DNA from 2 places in the Amycolatopsis sp. cmx-8-4 genome. Region 1 is predicted to be linked to the other one. Evidence: predicted binding sites of a transcription regulator. Region 1 holds the regulator's gene; the other holds the start of a gene.
What was found. The regulator HspR, encoded in region 1, represses chaperone genes until heat shock. The targets are predictions, from matches to a motif close to ANNTTGAGTNNNNNNNACTCAANNT.
Positions count from the first base shown of each region.

Region 1 (10,322 bases):
CCTGGCAGAGGGAAACTTCACTGAGGGGACCAAAGACCATGGCGCGCCCGCTTCTGGCTCTGGGTGGCATCGCACTGATCGGCGTCGGCCTGGCGACCGCGTTCGGCTGGGGCTGGGGATCGGACTTCCAGAACGACAACACGCTTTCGCAGACGATCCGCAGCGTGAAGCTGGAAGGCGACTCGGGCGGGGTGAAGATCCGCACCGGCACCGGGCCGTCGACCGTGCACCAGGAGATCAACTACCACTGGCGCGGCAACCCGGGCGACACCTTCTACCGCGTCGACGGCGACCAGCTCGTGCTCGGCGACTGCGGGAACAACTGCTCGGTCGACTTCGAGGTCGTCGTGCCGGCCGGCGTGCCGGTCACCGGCAAGGTCGACTCGGGTGGCCTGGACATCGCCGGCGTGGCGAGCGTCGACGTCGAAGCCGACTCCGGGAGCGCGCGCGTCGAAGACGTCTCCGGCGCGGTGAAGCTCCACCTCAGCAGCGGGTCCATCGACCTGCACGATGTCGGCGCGGTGACGGTGCAGAGCGATTCCGGCAGCGTGACCGGCGACGGCGTGCGCGGCCCGGTCGACGTCGGCGCCGACAGCGGCCGCGTCGAGTTCACGCTGGCGCAGGCGAACGACGTCAAGGTGCACGCCGACAGCGGCAGCATCGAGCTGACCGTGCCGGGCGGCCCGTACCGCGTCCAGGGCGACAGCGACAGCGGGCACCGCGAGATCGACGTCCCGACCGACGGGTCCGCCGCGCACACGCTCGACCTCAACACCGACAGCGGCAGCGTCACGGTCCGCGCGGCCTGACACTTCTCTTACACCGACTTTTCTTACACACGGGGGAAATTCCGATGGGCAAGATCGAACAGCGCGTGCTGGCGGCCGCGCTGCTGGGGGCCGTCGCGATGTTCGGCGTCGTGGGTTTCACGCGCGGCGAGAACGCCGAGACGCCGGCGCAGGGGGTGCCGGTCACGGTCGATTCCCACTATCGGGTGACTTCGTGGGACGGCACCGCGGCGGAAACCGTTGCGCTGCAAGGAACTCCGGATTTCTTCTTCTCCACCTGGACCGGCCGCCGCTCCTGAATTGTCGGGGGCCGCTGTTAGGAAGGGGGCACGCCGAAAGCCGGCGTGCAGGGGGAGGAACCAGATCATGGACATGCGCCGGGTCGTCGCGTTCGTCGCGGCGGTCGTGGTCCTGGTGGCGGTGCCGGCCGTCGCGGAGGCAGCCGTCCTGCCGTGGCACCCGTGTGCCACCCAGCAAGAACCGGCCGCCGAATGCTCGGCGGTCGACGTGCCGATAGACCGCACGCGACCAAGCCTGGGTTCGGCGCGGCTCGCGCTGGCCCGGCTGCCGGCGCTCGATCCGGCCCACCGGATCGGCTCGCTGCTGGTGAACCCCGGCGGGCCGGGCGGCTCCGGTGTCGGGTTCGTGCAGTACGGCGGGCTGGCGTCGCCGGACCTCGCGCGGTTGCGCGAGCGGTACGACATCGTCGGCTTCGACCCGCGCGGCGACTGGTTCAGCACGCCGCGGATCACCTGTGACCCGGTCACGCTGTACGACCCGGCGCTGGACCGGTTCCCGGCGACCGGGCCGGGGTTCGACGCGTTGGTGGCGCACAACCGCGCGGCGGGCCGGGACTGCCTGGCCCGCACCGGGCCGCTGCTGGCGAACGCCGACACGCAAAGCGCGGCCGAGGACATCGAGACGATCCGGGCCGCACTCGGCGAAGCGAAGATCTCGTGGCTCGGCCTCTCGTACGGCACCGAGCTGGGCGCGGTCTACGCGTCGAAGCACCCGGACCGGGTGGGCTCGATGGTGCTCGACGGCGCCATCGACCACGCCCGGCCGCTGCGCCGGGCGATCCTTGAGGAGGCCGCGGCCACCGAGGACGCGCTGGTCCGGTTCGCGGACTGGTGCCGCGGCTCGGCGGACTGCGCGCTGCGGGGCCGGGACGTCCTGCGCTTCTACGACGACGTCGTGGCCCGGGCGGGCAGCGGTGCCGTCTGGTCGAGCGAGCTGGGGCGGTCCGCGACGGCCGACGAGATCTCGGCGGGCGTCTACAACCACCTCTACATCCGCGAGGAGTGGCCCGCGCTGGGCCGGGCGCTGGCCGCGGCCGGCGGGGAGTTCCCCGACGCCAAGGGCCTGACCGAGCGGAACCAGTTCCGCTCCCCGATCTACGGGGCCTACCGGGCGATCGGCTGCCACGACTTCCCGTCGCCGTTCACCGGCCCCGCGGACATGGGGCTGATGGCCGGGTTGCTCCGCATCGCGGCACCGCACAGCTGGCGGTACTCCGAGTACTGGGACTTCACGAGCGGCTGCACCGGCTGGCCGGTCCCGGCCAAGAACCCGCCACAGCCCCACCCGGTGCACGGCGCCCCGCCGATCCTGGTGGTCGGCGGCGCCCACGACCCGGCGACGCCGCTGCCCTGGGCTCGCGGCCTGGCGGCGAGCATCGACGGCGCGGTACTGCTGACCCGGACCGACGACGGCCACACGGGGCTGTTCAACTCCGCGTGCGCCCGCGCGGCCGAGGTGGACTACCTGCTGAGCGGCCGCCCGCCGGCGCAGGGAACGGTCTGCCGGTGAGCACGCTGTGCTCGGCCGGCCCCGCGTCGGCCGAGGTACCGGGCCGGCCGTTCGGCGGGCGCGCACCGTGCCCAGCCGAAGGTCCGTTCAGGCCTTCCCATCCCAGGTGGACTCCCTGGTGAGCGGCCTCACACCCCCTCGGGACCAGGTCTGTCGCCGACTCCGGGAACAAGAACCCCGGACCGCTCGTTAGCCACCATGTAAGGTTGAGCGCAGTCGACTCAAGTCCGACTTGACGAGTCGCGCGAAGACCCGATACAACTTGCCAGTACCTCGCTTAAGGCGAGGACGAATTTGCAGGTCACGAACCATAGCAGGCATACACAGGAGGAAGCACCATGGCGCGAGCGGTCGGCATCGACCTCGGCACGACCAACTCGGTCGTCGCCGTCCTGGAGGGCGGCGAGCCGACGGTCATCGCCAACTCGGAAGGCTCCCGGACCACCCCGTCGATCGTCGCCTTCGCCAAGAACGGCGAAGTGCTGACCGGTCAGCCGGCGAAGAACCAGGCGGTCACGAACGTCGACCGGACCATCCGGTCCGTGAAGCGGCACGTCGGTACCGACTGGAAGACCGAGATCGACGGCAAGAACTACACGTCGCAGGAGATCAGCGCGCGAGTGCTGATGAAGCTGAAGCGCGACGCCGAGGCGTACCTGGGCGAGACGATCACCGACGCGGTGATCACCGTCCCGGCGTACTTCGAGGACGCGCAGCGGCAGGCCACCAAGGAAGCCGGCCAGATCGCCGGCCTGAACGTGCTCCGCATCGTCAACGAGCCGACCGCCGCCGCGCTGGCGTACGGCCTGGACAAGGGCGAGAAGGAACAGACCATCCTGGTCTTCGACCTCGGTGGCGGCACGTTCGACGTCTCGCTGCTGGAGATCGGCGAGGGCGTCGTCGAGGTCCGCGCGACCTCCGGTGACAACCACCTCGGTGGCGACGACTGGGACGAGCGCATCGTCAAGTGGCTGGTCGACAAGTTCAAGGCCACGAACGGCATCGACCTCACCAAGGACAAGATGGCGCTGCAGCGCATCCGTGAGGCTTCCGAGAAGGCGAAGATCGAGCTGTCCAGCTCGAACTCGGCCGGCATCAACCTGCCCTACATCACGGTCGACGCCGACAAGAACCCGCTGTTCCTCGACGAGCAGCTCTCCCGCGCCGAGTTCCAGAAGATCACCTCGGACCTGCTCGAGCGCACCCGCAACCCGTTCAACAACGTGATCCGCGACGCCGGCATCGCCGTCGGCGACATCGACCACGTCGTGCTCGTGGGTGGTTCCACCCGCATGCCGGCCGTGTCGGACCTGGTCAAGGAGCTGACCGGCGGCCGCGAGCCGAACAAGGGCGTGAACCCGGACGAGGTCGTCGCGGTCGGCGCGGCGTTGCAGGCCGGTGTGCTCAAGGGTGAGGTCAAGGACGTCCTGCTGCTGGACGTGACCCCGCTGTCGCTGGGCATCGAGACCAAGGGTGGCGTGTTCACCAAGCTCATCGAGCGCAACACCACGATCCCGACCAAGCGCTCGGAGATCTTCTCCACCGCGGACGACAACCAGCCGTCGGTGCAGATCCAGGTGTTCCAGGGTGAGCGCGAGATCGCGGCGCACAACAAGAAGCTCGGCATGTTCGAGCTGACCGGTCTCCCGCCGGCCCCGCGTGGCGTGCCGCAGATCGAGGTCACCTTCGACATCGACGCGAACGGCATCGTGCACGTCCTGGCGAAGGACCTGGGCACGAACAAGGAGCAGTCGATGACGATCACCGGTGGCTCCGCGCTGCCGAAGGACGACATCGAGCGGATGGTCAAGGACGCCGAGGCGCACGCCGAGGAGGACAAGACCCGTCGCGAAGAGGCCGAGACCCGCAACCAGGCGGAGACGCTGGTCTACCAGACCGAGAAGTTCCTCAAGGACAACGACGACAAGCTGCCCGAGGACCTCAAGGGCAAGGTCAAGTCCGCGATCGACGAGTCGAACGAAGCCCTGAAGGGCACCGACTCGGCGAAGATCCGCGAGTCGATCGAGAAGCTGAACACCGCTTCGCAGGAACTGGGCACCGCCCTGTACGCCAACGCGAACGCCGACGCCGCGGCCGGTGCGGCCGGAGCTTCGGGTGCGGCCGGTGACACCGGCGCGGCCGGTGCTCAGGACAAGGCCGACGACGTGGTGGACGCCGAGATCGTCGAAGAGGACGAGAAGAAGTGACCCACAGCTACGACGAATCCGAGAACCAGGGCCGCGGCCCCGAGGAGCCGGTGGTCGTGCGTGATCGACGTCGCGTGGACCCGCAGACCGGGCAGGTTCGCCCGCCCGGTCCGGCCCACGCGGCGCCGGAGCCCGAGGCGCCCGTGGAACACGCGGGCCCCTCGCTCGGCGAGTCCATCATGGACGATTCGGTGGCCGTGGTCTCCGACGTCGAGAAGGAGCTCTCCGAGCGCACCGCCGACCTCCAGCGGCTGCAGGCGGAGTACGCCAACTACCGCAAGCGCGTCGAGCGTGACCGCGAGGCGGTCGTGATCGGCGCGAAGGCGACGGTGGTCAACGACCTGCTGCCGCTGCTCGACGACCTCGAGCGGGCCGACCAGCACGGTGACCTCACTGGCGCGTTCAAGGCCGTCGGCGACAAGCTGATCAGCGGTCTGCAGCGCGCGGGGCTCGAGTCGTTCGGCACCGAGGGCGAGCCCTTCGACCCGAGCGTGCACGAGGCCGTGCAGCACAACACCTCGCCGGACGTGGCGGGCCCGACGGTCACCGTGGTCATGCGCCGCGGCTACCGCTTCGGCGACCGCGTGCTGCGGGCGGCGCTGGTCGGCGTGACCGACCACGAGCCCGGGGCGGCCCCGGTGGACCCGCCGGTCGGTGGCGAGCTGCCGCTCGACGGCGGACTCGATGAGCAGCAGCAGTAAGCAGTATCCGGTTCCAGCGGAAGGAGGAGGCGCCCGATGAGTGCTCGGGAATGGATCGGTAAGGACTTCTACCGGGAACTGGGCGTCTCCTCCGACGCCACGGCGGACGAGATCAAGAAGGCCTACCGCAAGCTGGCCAAGGAGAACCACCCGGACGCGAACGCCGGCAACGCGCAGGCGGAGCAGAAGTTCAAGTCGGTCTCCGAGGCCTACGGTGTGCTCTCCGACGCGAGCAAGCGCAAGGAGTACGACGAGGCGCGGCGCCTGTTCGGCGGCTCGGGTGGTGGTGGGTTCAACTTCCCCACCGGCGGCGGTTCCGGCGGCTTCGACATGGGCGACATCTTCGGCCAGGCCGGCGCGGGTGCGGGCCAGCAGGGCGGGATGGGCGGGCTCGGCGACATCCTCGGCGGGCTGTTCGGCCGCGGCCGGTCGTCTGCGGGCGCGACGGCGAACCGGCCGCAGCGCGGTGCCGACGTCGAGACGGACGTCCGGATCGACTTCACCGAAGCGGTCAAGGGCGCGACCCTGCCGCTGCGGCTGTCGAGCCCGGCGACCTGTTCGACGTGCGGCGGCAACGGCGCGAAGCCGGGCACGTCGCCGCGGACCTGCCCGACCTGCAGTGGGTCGGGCCTGGTCAGCCGGAGCCAGGGCGCGTTCGCGTTCTCGGAGCCGTGCCGCGACTGCCGCGGCCGCGGGCAGATCATCGACGACCCGTGCCCCGAGTGCGGCGGCGAAGGCATCAGCACGCGGACCCGCACGCTGACCGTCCGGATCCCGCCGGGCGTCGACGACGACCAGCGCATCCGGCTGGCCGGTCAGGGCGAGCCGGGCCGGGGTGGCGCGCAGGCGGGTGATCTGTACGTCCGGGTGCACGTGGCTCCGCACGCGTTGTTCGGGCGCAAGGGACTCGACCTGACGATCGCGGTGCCGGTGGACTTCACCGAGCTCACGCTCGGCACCACGATCACGGTGCCGACCCTCGAGGGCAAGGTCTCGCTCAAGGTGCCGCCGGGCACGGCCAGCGGGCGGGTGCTGCGTGTGCGCGGCAAGGGCATCGCGAAGCGCGACGGTGCGCAAGGTGACCTGCTCGTCACCCTGCAAGCGGCGATTCCCGCCAAACTGGACGACAAGGCGCGCGAGGCTCTGCAGTCGTACGCCGAGGCGATGGCCGGGCACGACCCCCGGCCGGAGATCACTGAGCTGCTCGAAGGCAGGTGAGTGGGATGTTCGGCGGGATTCCCCCGGAGGGGGACGAAGAGACCCCGGTGTTCGTCATCTCGGTGGCGGCCCAGCTGGCGGGGATGCACGCGCAGACGTTGCGCACCTACGACCGGCAGGGCCTGGTGTCGCCGGGCCGCACCTCCGGTGGCGGGCGCCGCTACTCGATGCGGGACATCGCGCTGCTGCGCGAGGTCCAGCGGCTGTCGCAGGAAGACGGCGTGAACCTGGCCGGCATCAAGCGCATCATCGAGCTGGAGAACCAGGTCGACGCGCTGCGGGCGAGGCTGTCGGAGATCACCGAGGAACTGGCCGCGGCGTACGCCGCCGGGGAGCAGGCCGCGGCGGCGGCGCACGCTTCCTACCGCCGGGACCTGGTCCCGATGAACCAGCAGACCGCGATGGTGGTCTGGCGCCCCAAGCGCCGTTAGCTCGCAAGGTCCGTGAAGGCCTCCTTACCGGCTCTTAAAGCCGGTAAGGAGGCCTTCACGGCTTTCAAGCCCGGGCGCGTCAGGGCTTGAAGCTCAGCAGCTGCTTCACCTCGGCGCTGCGCGACTCGATGACGCGGCGGGCCAGGTCGCGGGCCTGGGCGTTGACGCCGCCGCTCGTGCCGTTCTCCGTCTGGGCCAGCTCGACGGCTCCTTGCTGCTGACCCGTCAGGACATCCAGGAACTTGCGGCCGAACTCCGTGTCCGGTGCGGTCTTCAGCGCGCCCACCAGGTCCGGGGCGGTCATCTTCATGCCGCCGTGGCCGGCGTGGACCGCCGGGTTCATATCCATCGTCTCGGGCTGGTTCCAGCTGCTCAGCCAGCTCTTCATGTCGTTGATCTCGGTCTGCTGCGTCGACTCGATCGCCGCCGCCAGGACCTTCAGATCCGCGGGCAGCTGCCGCGTCTGCGCCAGGCGGGCGATCTCGATGCCCTGCTGGTTCTGGGGGATCAGCATCTGCAGGAACATCACGTCGGCCGCGTTGTACGCCGGGGCGGCCGCCGTCGCGCCGCTGCCGCATCCGGCCAGCAGCAGTGCGACGGCGACCAGCAGGAACCTCACTGGCGCTGCCAGAGGGCCGGGGTGTTCGGCGGCTCCCAGCCCGCGATCGCCGTGTGCGGCTGGAGGCAGCGGTAGCTCGCGCCGCCGTACGTGACGACGTCACCGGCCTTGTACGCCGTGCCCGCGGCCCACGTTCCGCCGGCCGGCGGGGTCGTCGTCGGGGGCGGGGTCGTGGTGGGCGGCGGGGTCGTGGTCGGCGGCGGCGTGGTGGTGGGCGGCGGGGTCGTCGTGCCGCCACCACCGATCTGGAGGTCGACGCAGCTGTAGAACGCGTTGGACGTGTCGGAGATGTTCCAGATGGCCAGCACCTTCACCCGGCCTGAATAGCCGGCGAGGTTCACCGTGTGCGACAGCGTCGCCGGCGGCTGCTGGTTGTTGCCGGGGAACGTCGCGACGCGGGTGTTGCCGATGTAGTAGTCGTAGCTCGACGTGGCGTGCCGGGCGGTGAACACCCAGTTGAACGTCACCGTCGTGCCGACGGACTTGGCCGGCCACGGCTTCGACTCGTCGGCCAGCTCGGCGAACTGGGACAGCCCGCCGTTGCAGCTGCGCAGGCCCTTCGGGCCCTCGACGCTCTGGGGTTCGTAGACGATCTGCCCGCAGTTCGGCACCTTCCCCGCCGCGCAGTTGGCCTGCCTGCTGGGTGGGTCGGAGATGTAACCGTGGGCACTGGCTGAGGCGGCAGGGAGGACGACCACCAGCACCGGCGCGAGGATCGCACCGGCGGCGGCCGCCAAGAACTTGCGCTTCAAGGTCATTTTCGGCTCCTCGAAGGGGGAACGACGTCGTTCCGGAGGGAGGGCGAACGAGCACATCCGCGGGAGATGTGGTCTAGACCATAAGTTGATTCGGGCACAACGGTCAACGAACTACCGCCATTCGGCGGTTTTCCTGCTCCGGTCGGCTCAGCGCGAAGGTCGGTCCAGGTGTTCACCGAAGAAGTCCGTCACCCGGCGCCACGCGTCCTCGGACGCTTCGTGGTGGTAGGTGAAGCCGACGACCTTGAGCAGCAGGTTCAGCGGCGCCGCGACGTCGATCTTGTTGGCGAACCCGTGGCTGGCGCCCGGGTACTCCTTGACGTCGTGCGGGACTTCACGCTCGGTGAGCGCCGTCTCGAGTTTCGCGGCCGCGCCGCGCAGGCCGAAGTCCTTCTGGCCGAAGCTCGCGACGATCGGGCAGGCGTCGTCCAGCACGGACAGGTTCTTCGGCAGCTGGCCGTAGTAGGGCGCGGACGCCTGGAAGCCGCGTGACGCCGCCACGAGCGCGAAGCCGCCGCCCATGCAGAACCCGGCGATGCCGATCCGGCCGCTGCAGTCCGGGCGCGCGGCCAGCAGTGCGCGGGACGCCTCGATGTCGTCGAACGCCTGGCCCCGGTTCGCGAACATGTCCGAGAACACGCGCCGCACGCACCGGCGCATGCCGCCGCGCGAGTACAGGTCGGGGCTGAGGGCCAAGAAGCCCTCGCCGGCGAAGCGGTCGGTGATGTTCCGGGTGTCCTGGCTCAGCCCGAACGCGTCGTGGATGAGCACCACGCCCGGGTGCGGCCCCGCTCCCTCGGGTTCCGCCAGGTAACCGCCGATGCCGCCCGAAACCGGAATAGTCGTCTCCATATCGGCGACGATAGCTGAGGATCGGGTCGGCGCGCCCGTCTCGGATCGCACCATTTCGGGCAAGCGAGTCAGTCGAGGGTGAACGGGTCATACGATATTCGTTCCAGATCGACGCCCTTGGTCAGCAGTTTCGCAATGGTTGCCTGGATCATCTGCGGGGATCCGGAAACGAGCACGTCGTGATTCTTCCACGTGCCGCGCTGGGTCACGGCGTGGGCGAGCGTGCCGCGGTCGCCGCCGGACAATGCGCCCTCTTCGGTAACCGGGGTTACCGTAAGCCACTTCGACGTAGCACTCAGCCGTCGCAAATCTTCCAGCGCGTAAAGATCTTCCGGTCTGCGGCCGCCGAAGAACAGGTGCACCGGCGGGTTCCGCTTCCACCGCTGGAGGTCGTCGAGGATGGCGAGCAACGGCGTGAGCCCGGTGCCGCCGGCGATCATCAGCAGCCGTTTCTTCGTGGTGCTCGGCCGTACGCTCAGCGCGCCCATCGACGGCCCGAGCCGCCAGACGTCACCCTGCTTGGTGTGGTTGACGATGGCGCCGCTGACCCAGCCGCCCGGCACGGTCCGCACGTGGAAGGTGAGCTGGCCGTCGCCGCGGGGCGCGTTCGCCGGCGAGAGGTACCGCCACAACCGCGGTCGTTGCGGCACCTCCACGCTGACGTAACCGCCGGCGCGGTACGGGAGCAGGCCTTCGGTCTGCACCTTGACCAGCGCGACGTCGCGGGTGAGCTTCCGGTGTTCGAGCACGGTCGCCGACCACGACGCCGGCCCGGTCTCGGCCTGGGCGGCCTCGCGCATGGTCTTGGCGATGATCCCGTACGCCGTGGACCACGCGGACTCCACTTCGGGCGTCCACTTGTCCTTGAGGAACCGCTTCAGCGCCGCGAGCAGGGCGATCCCGACGGCGTCGTAGTGGCGCGCGACGACCGCGAACTTG
Region 1 covers NZ_JAEBDZ010000053.1:715-11,036, reverse strand. Annotated here, with positions in the region: gene ACLJQZ_RS47030 (DUF4097 family beta strand repeat-containing protein) at 39-809, shown strand; gene ACLJQZ_RS47025 (hypothetical protein) at 854-1,087, shown strand; gene ACLJQZ_RS47020 (alpha/beta hydrolase) at 1,155-2,597, shown strand; gene dnaK (molecular chaperone DnaK) at 2,936-4,804, shown strand; gene grpE (nucleotide exchange factor GrpE) at 4,801-5,505, shown strand; gene dnaJ (molecular chaperone DnaJ) at 5,542-6,723, shown strand; gene ACLJQZ_RS47000 (heat shock protein transcriptional repressor HspR) at 6,729-7,154, shown strand; gene ACLJQZ_RS46995 (DUF305 domain-containing protein) at 7,234-7,773, opposite strand; gene ACLJQZ_RS46990 (lytic polysaccharide monooxygenase) at 7,770-8,531, opposite strand; gene ACLJQZ_RS46985 (dienelactone hydrolase family protein) at 8,679-9,383, opposite strand; gene ACLJQZ_RS46980 (globin domain-containing protein) at 9,452-10,322, opposite strand, start outside.

Region 2 (10,322 bases), on a different contig from region 1:
TCAGCGTCGCCGTCGCCTTGTCGCCGGCCAGCTGCTCGGTGCGGCCGCCGAAGGCGTAGTCGAGCGTGGCGAGGATCCACCCGCCGGTGTTGTCGGTGGTCAGCTGGGCGTACCCGGCCTGGCCGGTCTTCTCGGCGATCTGCTTCGCGTCCGTGCGGATCTCGTCCCAAGTGGACGGTGGCTTGTCCGGGTCGAGGCCGGCCTGCTTGAACAGCGTCCGGTTGTAGTGCAGCGCCTGGCCGTGCGCGGCGATCGGGACGGCCCACATCTTGCCGTCGTCGGCCGAGCCGGCCTTCGCGACTTCGGGGTTGAACTTCTTCGCGTACGGCAGCTGGTCGACCAGCCCGCTGATGTCGGCGAGCTGCCGGCGTTCGATCAGGCCGCGGCCGTCGGTGAACGGCATGGTCAGGACGTCGGGGAGCGTGCCGCCCGCCAGCTGCGCGGTGAACGTCGTCGCGTCCCACTTGAACTCCTGCGGGACCAGGTCGATCTTCGGGTTCGCGGTTTCGAACTGCGTGACCCGGGTATTGAACGCGGCGACCGCGCCCTGGTCCAGGCCCGGTTCGATGGACACCTTGACGACGGTCTTGCCGTCGGCGGTGGTGGTGTCGTCGCCACCGGAACAGGCGGTCAGCGCGGCGGCGGCGCACAGGCAGACCGCGGCGATCTTCGAGGACTTCATCGTCACTCCTGGCGGGTTACTGGACTCGCAGCCAGACGGCTGTGTCGGTGGGCAACTGGGAGTCGGCCAGCTCTTCGCTGGCGAGCAGGACTTCGAGGTGGGCGGGCAGGTCGATCGGGGTTTCGCCGAAGTTGACCAGGCAGAGCAGGTCGTCGCCACGGCGGAAGGCGAGGATGTCGTCGCCGTCTTCGCCCGCCCAGGCGAACTCCTCCCCGCGCAACGCCGGTTCGGCCCGGCGCAGCGCGATCATGGTGCGGTAGAGCGTCAGCATCGACCGGGGATCGCCGTCCTGCCGCTCGACCGAGTAGTCACCCCAGTTCGCCGGCTGGGGCAGCCAGGGGGTTCCGGCGCCGAAGCCGAACGCGCTGCCCGCGTCGGACGTCCAGGGCAGCGGGACGCGGCAGCCGTCACGGCCGGGGTCGGTGCCGCCGGAGCGGAAGTGCATCGGGTCCTGCAGGACGTCCAGCGGCAGGTCCTCGACCTCGGGCAGGCCCAGCTCGTCGCCCTGGTAGACGTAGAGCGAGCCGGGCAAAGCCGCCGACAGCAGCGCGGCCGCGCGGGCTCGTCGTTGAGCCTTCGCCAGGTCGGTGGGGATGCCGAAGGCCCGGCCCACGAAGCCGAACGAGCTGTCCTCGCGGCCGTAGCGAGTGGCCGCGCGGGTGACGTCGTGGTTGGACAGCACCCACGTCGGCGGCGCGCCGACCGGGCCGTGGGCGTCCAAAGTGGACACGATGGCGGTGCGCAGCTCGCCGGCGTCCCACGGGCGCATCATGAAGTCGAAGTTGAACGCCGTGTGCATCTCGTCCGGCCGCAGGTAGCGGGCGAAGCGGTGCGGGTCGGCCAGCCAGACCTCGCCGACCAGGACCCGCGGCTCAGCGTAGGAGTCGGCGACGGCCCGCCAGCCGCGGTAGATGTCGTGGATCTCGTCGCGGTCGACGAACGGGTGCGCCTCCGGCGTCACCTCGTTGGGCAGCGCCGGGTCCTTGACCGGCATGGTCGCGGAGTCGATGCGGATGCCCGCGACGCCCCGGTCGAACCAGAAGCGCAGCACGCGCTCGTGCTCGGCGCGGACGTCCGGGTGGTTCCAGTTGAGGTCCGGCTGCTCGGGCGCGAACAGGTGCAGGTACCAGTCGCCGGGCGTGCCGTCCGGGTTCGTGGTGCGCGTCCAGGTGCCGCCGGAGAAGCTGGACTCCCAGTCCGTCGGCGGCCGCTCGCCGTGCTCGCCGCGGCCCGGGCGGAACCAGAACCGTTGGCGTTCCGGCGATCCCGGCCCGGCGGCCAGTGCGGCCCGGAACCACTCGTGCTGGTCCGAGACGTGGTTGGGGACGATGTCCACAATGGTCTTGATGCCCAGCCCGGCGGCTTCGGCGATCAGCTGTTCGGCCTCGTCGAGGGTGCCGAACGCCGGGTCGATGACGCGGTAGTCGGCGACGTCGTACCCGCCGTCGGCCAGCGGCGAGGAGTACCAGGGCGTGAACCAGATGGCGTCCACGCCGAGGCGTTTGAGGTGGGGCAGGCGGGCGCGGACGCCGGCGAGGTCACCGGTGCCGTCGCCGTTCCCGTCGGCGAAACTGCGTGGGTAGATCTGGTAGATGACCGCACCGCGCCACCACGGCGCCGCCTGCTCGGCGGGTGTGGTCAGCGGGCTGGTCGAGAGGTCTGTGGTCACGGGACTCCCGTTCTGGCTCAACGGTTTCCGGAGCGCGGCGAAGGGTGCGGACCCAGGTCCGCGGCGATTAGGTTTAGCGCTATACCTTGATAGACGGTAATGTCGTCCCCGGCCGCTTGTCAACGGCCGGTCCCGTAACCTGGGGCCCGGGTGAGCGAGAGGAGACCGAGGGTGCGCGTCACGCTGCGGGAGGTCGCCGAGCAGGCGGGCGTGAGCATGATGACCGTGTCGAACGTGATGAACGGCAACCGCGCGCGCGTCTCACCCGGGACCATCGAGAAGGTCCAGCGCATCGCGGCCGAGCTCGGCTACGTCCCGAGCGCGTCGGCCCGCAGCCTCGCGACGAAGGCGTCCCGGCTGGTCGGCCTGCTGGTGCCGGCCGCCGACGAGGACAGCCTGATGATCAGCCCGCACACCATGGCGATCGTCGGCCTGATCGAGCGCGAGCTGCGCAAGTACGGCTACCACCTGCTGCTACGCGGCGTCGCCCACCCGGACGAGGTCGCCGAGGCGCTGCGGTCGTGGAGCCTCGACGGCGCGATCCTGCTGGGTTTCCTCGACGAGGAGGTCGGCAACCTGACGAAGAAGACGATCGGCGCGGTCCACGTCGTCGCGATCGACAGCTACTCGGCGAACCGCCTGACGACGGGCACGCGCTCGGACGACTTCGCGGGCGCCCGCCTCGCGGCCCGGCACCTCCTGGACCTCGGCCACCGCCGCATCCTGTTCGCCGGCCCGGCGTTCAGCGGCGTAGGCGTGGTCCACGAACGCTTCGAGGGCTTCTGCCAGGCGTTCGCGGACGCCGGCGTCGCCCGGCCGGACCTGGTGGAGACGGTCAACACGACGTACGCCGAAGGCCACGAACTCGGGCTCGCCCTACCCGATCGCCACCCGGGCCTGACGGCGTTGTTCGCGACGGCGGACATCCTCGCGGTCGGCATCGTCCACGGCCTGACCGAGGCGGGCGCACGCGTCCCGGAGGACATCTCGGTGGTCGGCTTCGACGACCTCGACCTGTGCAACTACGTCACGCCGAAGCTGACGACGGTGTCGCAGGACATCGCGCGCAAGGCGTCGACGGCGGTGTCCATCCTGATGGACTCGATCGAGAAGAGCGAACGCCCGAAGCACCCGGTGACGATCGACGTCTCCCTCGTCGAACGCGAGTCGACGGCTCCGGTCCGGACATAGGAAACGGCCGGTTTCCCTGGGGGAGAGGGAAACCGGCCGTTCGGTGGCGGCGTTCGGGGTTACGCCGCCTGGGCAACCGGCGTCGAAGCCGGGGTCAGGGCGAGGTCGAGGACCTCGCGGACGTTCGCCACCGCGTGGACGTCCAGCTGGGACAGCACCTCGGCCGGGACGTCGTCCAGGTCCGGCTCGTTGCGCTGCGGGATGATCACCGTCTTCATCCCGGCCCGGTGGGCGGCCAGCAGCTTCTGCTTGACGCCGCCGATCGGGAGGACGCGGCCGGTCAGGGACACCTCGCCGGTCATCGCGACGTCCGCCTTCACGACGCGGCCCGAGAGCAGCGACGCCAGCGCCGTCGTCATCGTGACGCCCGCCGACGGCCCGTCCTTCGGGACCGCGCCGGCCGGCACGTGGACGTGGATGCCGCGGTTCTTCAGGTCACCGACCGGCAGTTCCAGCTCCGCGCCGTGCGAGCGCAGGTAGGACAGCGCGATCTGGACGGACTCCTTCATCACGTCGCCGAGCTGGCCGGTCAGCTGCAGCCCGGACGCGCCGGACTCCTGGTCCGCCAGCGACGCCTCGATGTAGAGGACGTCACCGCCGGCACCGGTCACCGCCAGGCCCGTGGCCACGCCGGGGGTCGCGGTCCGCTGGGTCGACGCGGGCAGCGACGACTCCGGCAGGTGACGCGGCCGGCCGAGGTAGTCCGGAAGGTCGGAATCGTCGATCGTGAGCGGCAGGGTGGCCTGGTCCAGCGCCACCTTGGTCGCGATCTTGCGCAGCACCTTCGCGATCGTGCGGTTCGCGGCGCGCACGCCCGCCTCGCGGGTGTACTCGGCGGCGATCCGGCTGAACGCGGCGTCCGTCAGGCTGACGTCGGCAACGCTCAGGCCGGCGCGCTCCAGCTCGCGGGGGAGCAGGTGGTCGCGGGCGATGGTGACCTTCTCGTGCTCGGTGTAGCCGTCCAGCGTCACCAGCTCCATCCGGTCCAGCAGCGGGCCGGGGATGGTTTCCAGGGCGTTGGCCGTCGCCAGGAACACGACGTCGGACAGGTCCAGCTCGACCTCGAGGTAGTGGTCGCGGAACGTGTGGTTCTGCTCCGGGTCCAGCACTTCGAGCAGCGCCGCGGTCGGGTCGCCGCGGTAGTCGGCGCCGATCTTGTCGATCTCGTCGAGCAGCACGACCGGGTTCATCGAGCCGGCTTCCTTGATGGCGCGGACGATCCGGCCGGGCAGCGCGCCGACGTAGGTGCGGCGGTGGCCGCGGATCTCCGCCTCGTCGCGGATGCCGCCGAGGGCGACCCGGACGAACTTGCGGCCCATGGCCTTCGCGACGGACTCACCCAGCGACGTCTTGCCGACCCCGGGAGGGCCCGCGAGGGCGAGCACCGCGCCGGATCGACGTCCGCCGACCGGGCCGAGACCCGACTCAGCGCGACGCTTCCGGACGGCCAAGTACTCGATGATGCGTTCCTTGACGTCGTCGAGACCTGCGTGGTCGGCGTCCAGCACCGCTCGTGCGGCCGCAATGTCGTAGACGTCCTCGGTGCGTTCGTTCCAGGGCAGCTCCAGGACGGTGTCCAGCCAGGTGCGGATCCAGCCGCCCTCGGGGGACTGCTCGGACGTCCGGTCCAGCTTGTCCACCTCGGCCAGCGCGGCCTTCTTCACGGCGTCGGGCAGCTCCGCGCCTTCGACGCGGGCGCGGTAGTCCGTGTCGTCGGTGCTGCCGTCGAGCTCGCCCAGCTCCTTGCGGATCGCTTCGAGCTGGCGGCGCAGCAGGAACTCCTTCTGCTGCTTCTCCATGCCTTCGGAGACGTCCTTGCGGATCGTGTCGGTGACCTCGAGCTCGGCCAGGTGCTCCTTGCTCCACTCGAGCGCCTTCTCCAGGCGCGCGGTGACGTCGAGCGTGGTGAGCAGCTCGACCTTCTGGTCGGTGTCGAGGTACGGCGCGTTGCCGGACAGGTCGGCGACCGCGGACGGGTCCTCGACCTGCTGGACGGCGTCCATCAGCTGCCAGCCGCCGCGCTGCTGGAGGATCGAGATGACGACGGCCTTGTACTCGGCCGCGAGCTTCGCGGTCTGGTCATCAGTGGTTTCGGGGGCGTCCTCGGCGTGCACCCAGCGGGCGGCGCCGGGGCCGTCGGCCATCCGGCCGACGAGCGCGCGGGCGGTGCCGCGCAGCAGGACGGCGGCCTTGCCGCCGGGCACGCGCCCGATGCGCTCGACGGTCGCGACGGTGCCGTACTCGGCGTACTCACCGTGGACGCGCGGCACGATCAGGACCTCGGCCTTGGCGGTGCCGGCCGACCGGATGCCGGGGAAGGACGCCTGGCTGGGCGTGCCGGCCTGGGCGGACTCCACCGCGGCCCGCGTCTCGGTGTCGGTGAGGTCGAGCGGGACGACCATGCCCGGCAGCACGACGTCGTCATCGAGCGGGAGCACGGGCAGGAGGCGGGTGTCGGACATGTGCACTCCTCGGGTAGTTGAGTCTGCCTTGCTCAACTCTCCGATAGGCGTGTTTGTTTCCGATGGTGCGTTCGCCCACAGCGATCAGGGAAAGCGCAGGTCAGCAAGGTCAAGAGCGCCCCAATGTGGCGTTGGGTGCGTTGGACGCACCGAACGCCACATTGGGTGCGTCAGATGCACCCAACGCCACATTGGGGCGTTTGGGGCCACGCCCGATCGGTCGGTGCGGAAAGCGCAGGTCAGAGGCTTGGGCGGCGGGCGACGGCGCACCAGGCGAAGGGCCGCGTCTCCAGATCCAGCACCGTCGGACGCTCGTCGGGACGCCAGTCCGGCAACGATGTCATCCCCGGCGGCAAGAGCGGCCAGCCGCCGAACCAGGGGAGCAGCTCTTCCGCCGTGCGCAGCCACGCGGGGTTCGTCGTGGCGCGGTAGGCGTCGATGAATCGTTTCACCTCGGCCGCGCGGGCCGGTGGGGCGTCGTCGCGGCACGTGCCGTGCGTCAGCGCCAGCCAGCTGCCCGGCGCCAGCTTCGCCCGGTACGTCGCCATCAGGCCGTCGGGGTCGTCGGACGGGCCGACGAAGTGCATCACCGTGATCATCAGCAGGCACACCGGCCGCGACCAGTCGATCAGGTCCGACACGACGTCGTCCGCGAAGATCTCCGCGGGCCGCCGGATGTCCCGCTCGACCAGGCCCGCCCAGTCCGTCGCGTCTTCCTTCTCCAGGATCAGCCGCGAATGCGCGGCCGCCACCGGTTCGTAGTCGACGTAGACCACCGACGCGCGTTCACCGTCGGGCAGCAGCTCCCGGACGATCTCGTGCACGTTGCCCGCGGTCGGCACGCCGGAGCCGAGGTCGACGAACTGCCGGACGCCGGCGTCCATCGCGGCCGAGACGACGCGGTTCATGAACGCCCGGTTCTGCCGCGAGATCGGCCGGATCAGCGGCCACACCTTCTCCACGCGGCGGCCGAACTCGCGGTCGACCGCCCAGTGGTGGTTGCCGCCGAGGTACCAGTCGTAGACGCGCGCGGCGGACGGCTTCTCGGTGTCCACCCCGGCCGGCGCGATCGGCGCTCCTTCGCTCATCCGAAAGGCTTCTCCGCGATACCGCACCACGCGTACGGGCGGGCTTCGGCTTCCAGGACGTTCAGCTTCCGGTCGGGCCGCCAGTCCGGCAGGTGCACGATGCCCGGCTCCAGGATCGGCCAGTCGCCGAACAGCGGCTCGATCTCCTCGCGGGTGCGCAGCCACACCGGGTTGCTCGTCTTCCGGTACTGCTCGACGAACCACCGCAGCCCGGCCAGCGACTCGCCTTCGCCGTCACCCTCGCTCATCTGCGAGATCGCCAGCCAGCTGCCCGGCGCGAGCGCGTCGCGGTACGCCTTGAGCAGGCCGTGCGGGTCGTCGTCCGGGCCGACGAAGTGCAGCACCGCCATCATCATCACGCAGACCGGCTTCGAGAAGTCGATGAGTCGTTTCGTCTCGTCCGCGCGCAGCACGGCCTTGGCGTCGCGCATGTCGGCCTGGACGATGCCGGCCCAGTCGGTCGCCGCCTCCTCTTCGAGGATGAGCGTCGCGTGGGCGACGGCGACCGGCTCGTAGTCGACGTAGACGACCGTCGCGTCGTGCTCGTCCGGCAGCTCGGCCTCGACGACCTCGTGGACGTTGCCGGCCGTCGGGACACCGGAGCCGAGGTCGATGAACTGGCGGATCCCGGCCTTGAGCGCCGCGCGCACGGCGCGGTTCATGAACTCGCGGTTCTGCTTGGAGCCGGGGCGCACGAGCGGCCACTGCTGTTCCACGCGCCGCCCGAACTCGCGGTCCACGGCCCAGTTCTGGGTACCGCCGAGGTACCAGTCGTAGATCCGGGCCGCGGACGGCTTCTCCGTGTCGACGCCCTCGGGTGCTCTGGGCGCGGCGTCCCGCTCGTTCACTTCGGCTCCCCATCCCTCGAGTCCTGGCGCCAGCCTATAAGGACGGAGTGCGACCGGTAATCCGCCAGTAGTTCACCGAACGGCTGGGCGACGCTGCCAATACGTCCACAGCGGCCGGTAGCCCTGGGCGTACCAGAACGGCGTCGAAAGCGGGTTCGCCGCGGCGTGGTGCAGCAGGACGACGTCGGTGCCCTCCCCGTCGAGCACCTGGTGGGCGTGGGCCGACAGCGCGGTGCCGACACCGGACGACCGCGCCGCCTCCGCGACGGCCAAGGACGACAGGTAACCGACGCGCTCGGCCTTGACGCGGTCGCTGATCCAGCCGGTCTCGCCCGGGTGCTGGACGTTCACCATGCCGAGCGCGCGGCCGTACAGCTCGGCGATCCACAACGGCGGTTCCGGCCGGTTGAGCTGCTCGGCGAGGTCCTTGGCCAGGATGTCCTCGACGCCCGAGCGCAGGTTCACCGTGCCGTACTGGGCGTCGAAGGAGTGCAGCTCCATCCCCAGCGCCACCGCGGTGTCGAGGTCGCCGGGCTCGGCCCGGCGGATCTTGACGCCCGGGGTGCCGCGCGGGCCCTCGGGGATCATCCGGTCGGCCGGGCGGACCGCGACCACGCGCAGCGGCGCGAAGCCGTGGTGCAGCATTTCGCGCGTGCCGGCGGCGTCCCGGCTGGCGCGCGGGAGGACCGCCGCGGTCTCGGTGTCGCCCGGTTCGGCGACCGCGCGCAGATGTTCATCCCATCGGGTGAGGATGGCGTCGAGCGCGGCGGCCGGCCGCGGGCCCGCCAGCTGGAGGTCGAGGCGGTGCTCGGTGAGCGCGCGCCACGGCGCGTTGGGGGCGTCGCGGTCCACCTGGACGCGGGACGCGCGCCCGGTCGCGGCCGAGTCGCCGAGGTCGACGTCCAGCACCACCGCGTTTTCGGTGCTCTCGAAGGGGGAAGAGCCGGGGAGGAGGGGGTCCACCGCCGCGAGCCGCGTCGCGTGCTCGGTGGCAATCACATCGCTGTGCATGGGGCACATTGAAGCGCTAACCGGCCGGGAATGCGTAGAGGGTGCCTCGGCGATAGGGGCTACCTGATGTTTCACCCCTTGGTCCACGCAGGTCAGCGCTATCGAGGCATTGTTAACCCTGGGGTGATCTCCTACTGTCTCGAAAGGGACATGAGTACGCCCTACGGGGTACGGTATGGCCCTTGTCCACACCTGACGTCACGGATCAGGGCCGGTGGGCAATCCGGGAGGGAAGAACGGATGCCGGAGACCAACGCGCACGGGGACGCCGTGGCGCAGCCCGGGCCGGGCGGTCCCGAGACCGCGCCGCTCCCCGTGGCCTCCGCCGAGGCCCGGACCGACGAACGCCGGTTCCGCGCCTACACCTTCGCGGTACTGAGCCTGGGACTCGTCGCCGCGTTCGCGGTCGGCTCGTGGCTGCCGTTCCACTGGGACAGCAAGCTGCTGTGGATCGGCCCGGTCCTCGCGGTCGCGTTCCTGCTCGCCGAGCAGCTCGGCATCAACGTCGACGTCCGCAGCGGCATCTCGTGGACCATCTCCTTCACCGAGATCCCGCTCGTCATCGGCTTCTTCATCGCGCCGTTCGAGGTCGTGCTGGCCGCGCACCTGGTCGCGGGCATCGGCACGCTGCTCGCGCGGAAGGTCGCCGGCCGCGTCCTCTACAACGCGGGCGCGTTCCTGCTCGAGATCACCGGCGCCTTCGCGGTCGCCGGTCTGGTGAAGGTGGCCGTCGGCGCCGGTGCGGGCAGCGAGATCCCGTGGGTCGCCGCGCTCGCCGGCACGCTGACCGCGCCGCTCGTCAGCACGCTGCTCGCGCTCGCCGCGGTGCGCGTGCTGCGCCGCCGGATGCGCGTCAGCACCGCCGTCCGGCTCACCGCGCGGATCCTGGTCGTCGGGTTCGTCAACGCGTCGGTCGGCCTCTCCGGTTACCTCGTCATCTCGAACACGCCCAAGGCGTGGCCGCTGGTGCTCGCCGTCTTCCTCGGCCTCACCGCGCTCTACTGGGCCTACTCCGACCTGCTGCGCGAGCAGCGGGACATGGAGGCGCTCTCGGACGTCAGCCTGATGGTCGCCCGGTCCGGCCAGCAGGCCGCGGCGCGCCCGGCCAGCCGCGCGGACGAGCTCGTCGGCGGCGTCGACGTCCGCGAGTGGGCGACGATCGCCGAGCGCATCAAGGACCAGCTCGCCGCCGGCCGCGTCGTGCTGCGGCTGCGGCTGGAGCCGAAGGACACCATGCGCGTCGTCGTCGCGGGCGACGACCTGCCGGCCGCCGACCCGGGCGCCGACGACCCGCTGCTGCGCCTGCCCGGCGCGCACGTCCGGCATTTCCGGATCACCGAGGCCAACCCCGACGTCCGCACGGCGCTGCTC
Region 2 covers NZ_JAEBDZ010000009.1:89,157-99,478, reverse strand. Annotated here, with positions in the region: gene ACLJQZ_RS20730 (ABC transporter substrate-binding protein) at 1-682, opposite strand, end outside; gene ACLJQZ_RS20725 (glycoside hydrolase family 13 protein) at 699-2,351, opposite strand; gene ACLJQZ_RS20720 (LacI family DNA-binding transcriptional regulator) at 2,523-3,542, shown strand; gene lon (endopeptidase La) at 3,602-6,004, opposite strand; gene ACLJQZ_RS20710 (SAM-dependent methyltransferase) at 6,244-7,092, opposite strand; gene ACLJQZ_RS20705 (SAM-dependent methyltransferase) at 7,089-7,940, opposite strand; gene ACLJQZ_RS20700 (GNAT family N-acetyltransferase) at 8,013-8,951, opposite strand; gene ACLJQZ_RS20695 (putative bifunctional diguanylate cyclase/phosphodiesterase) at 9,192-10,322, shown strand, end outside.
Region 2: lon (endopeptidase La) is a predicted target of HspR. The motif match lies at 6,019-6,043, and genes of this name have one in related genera.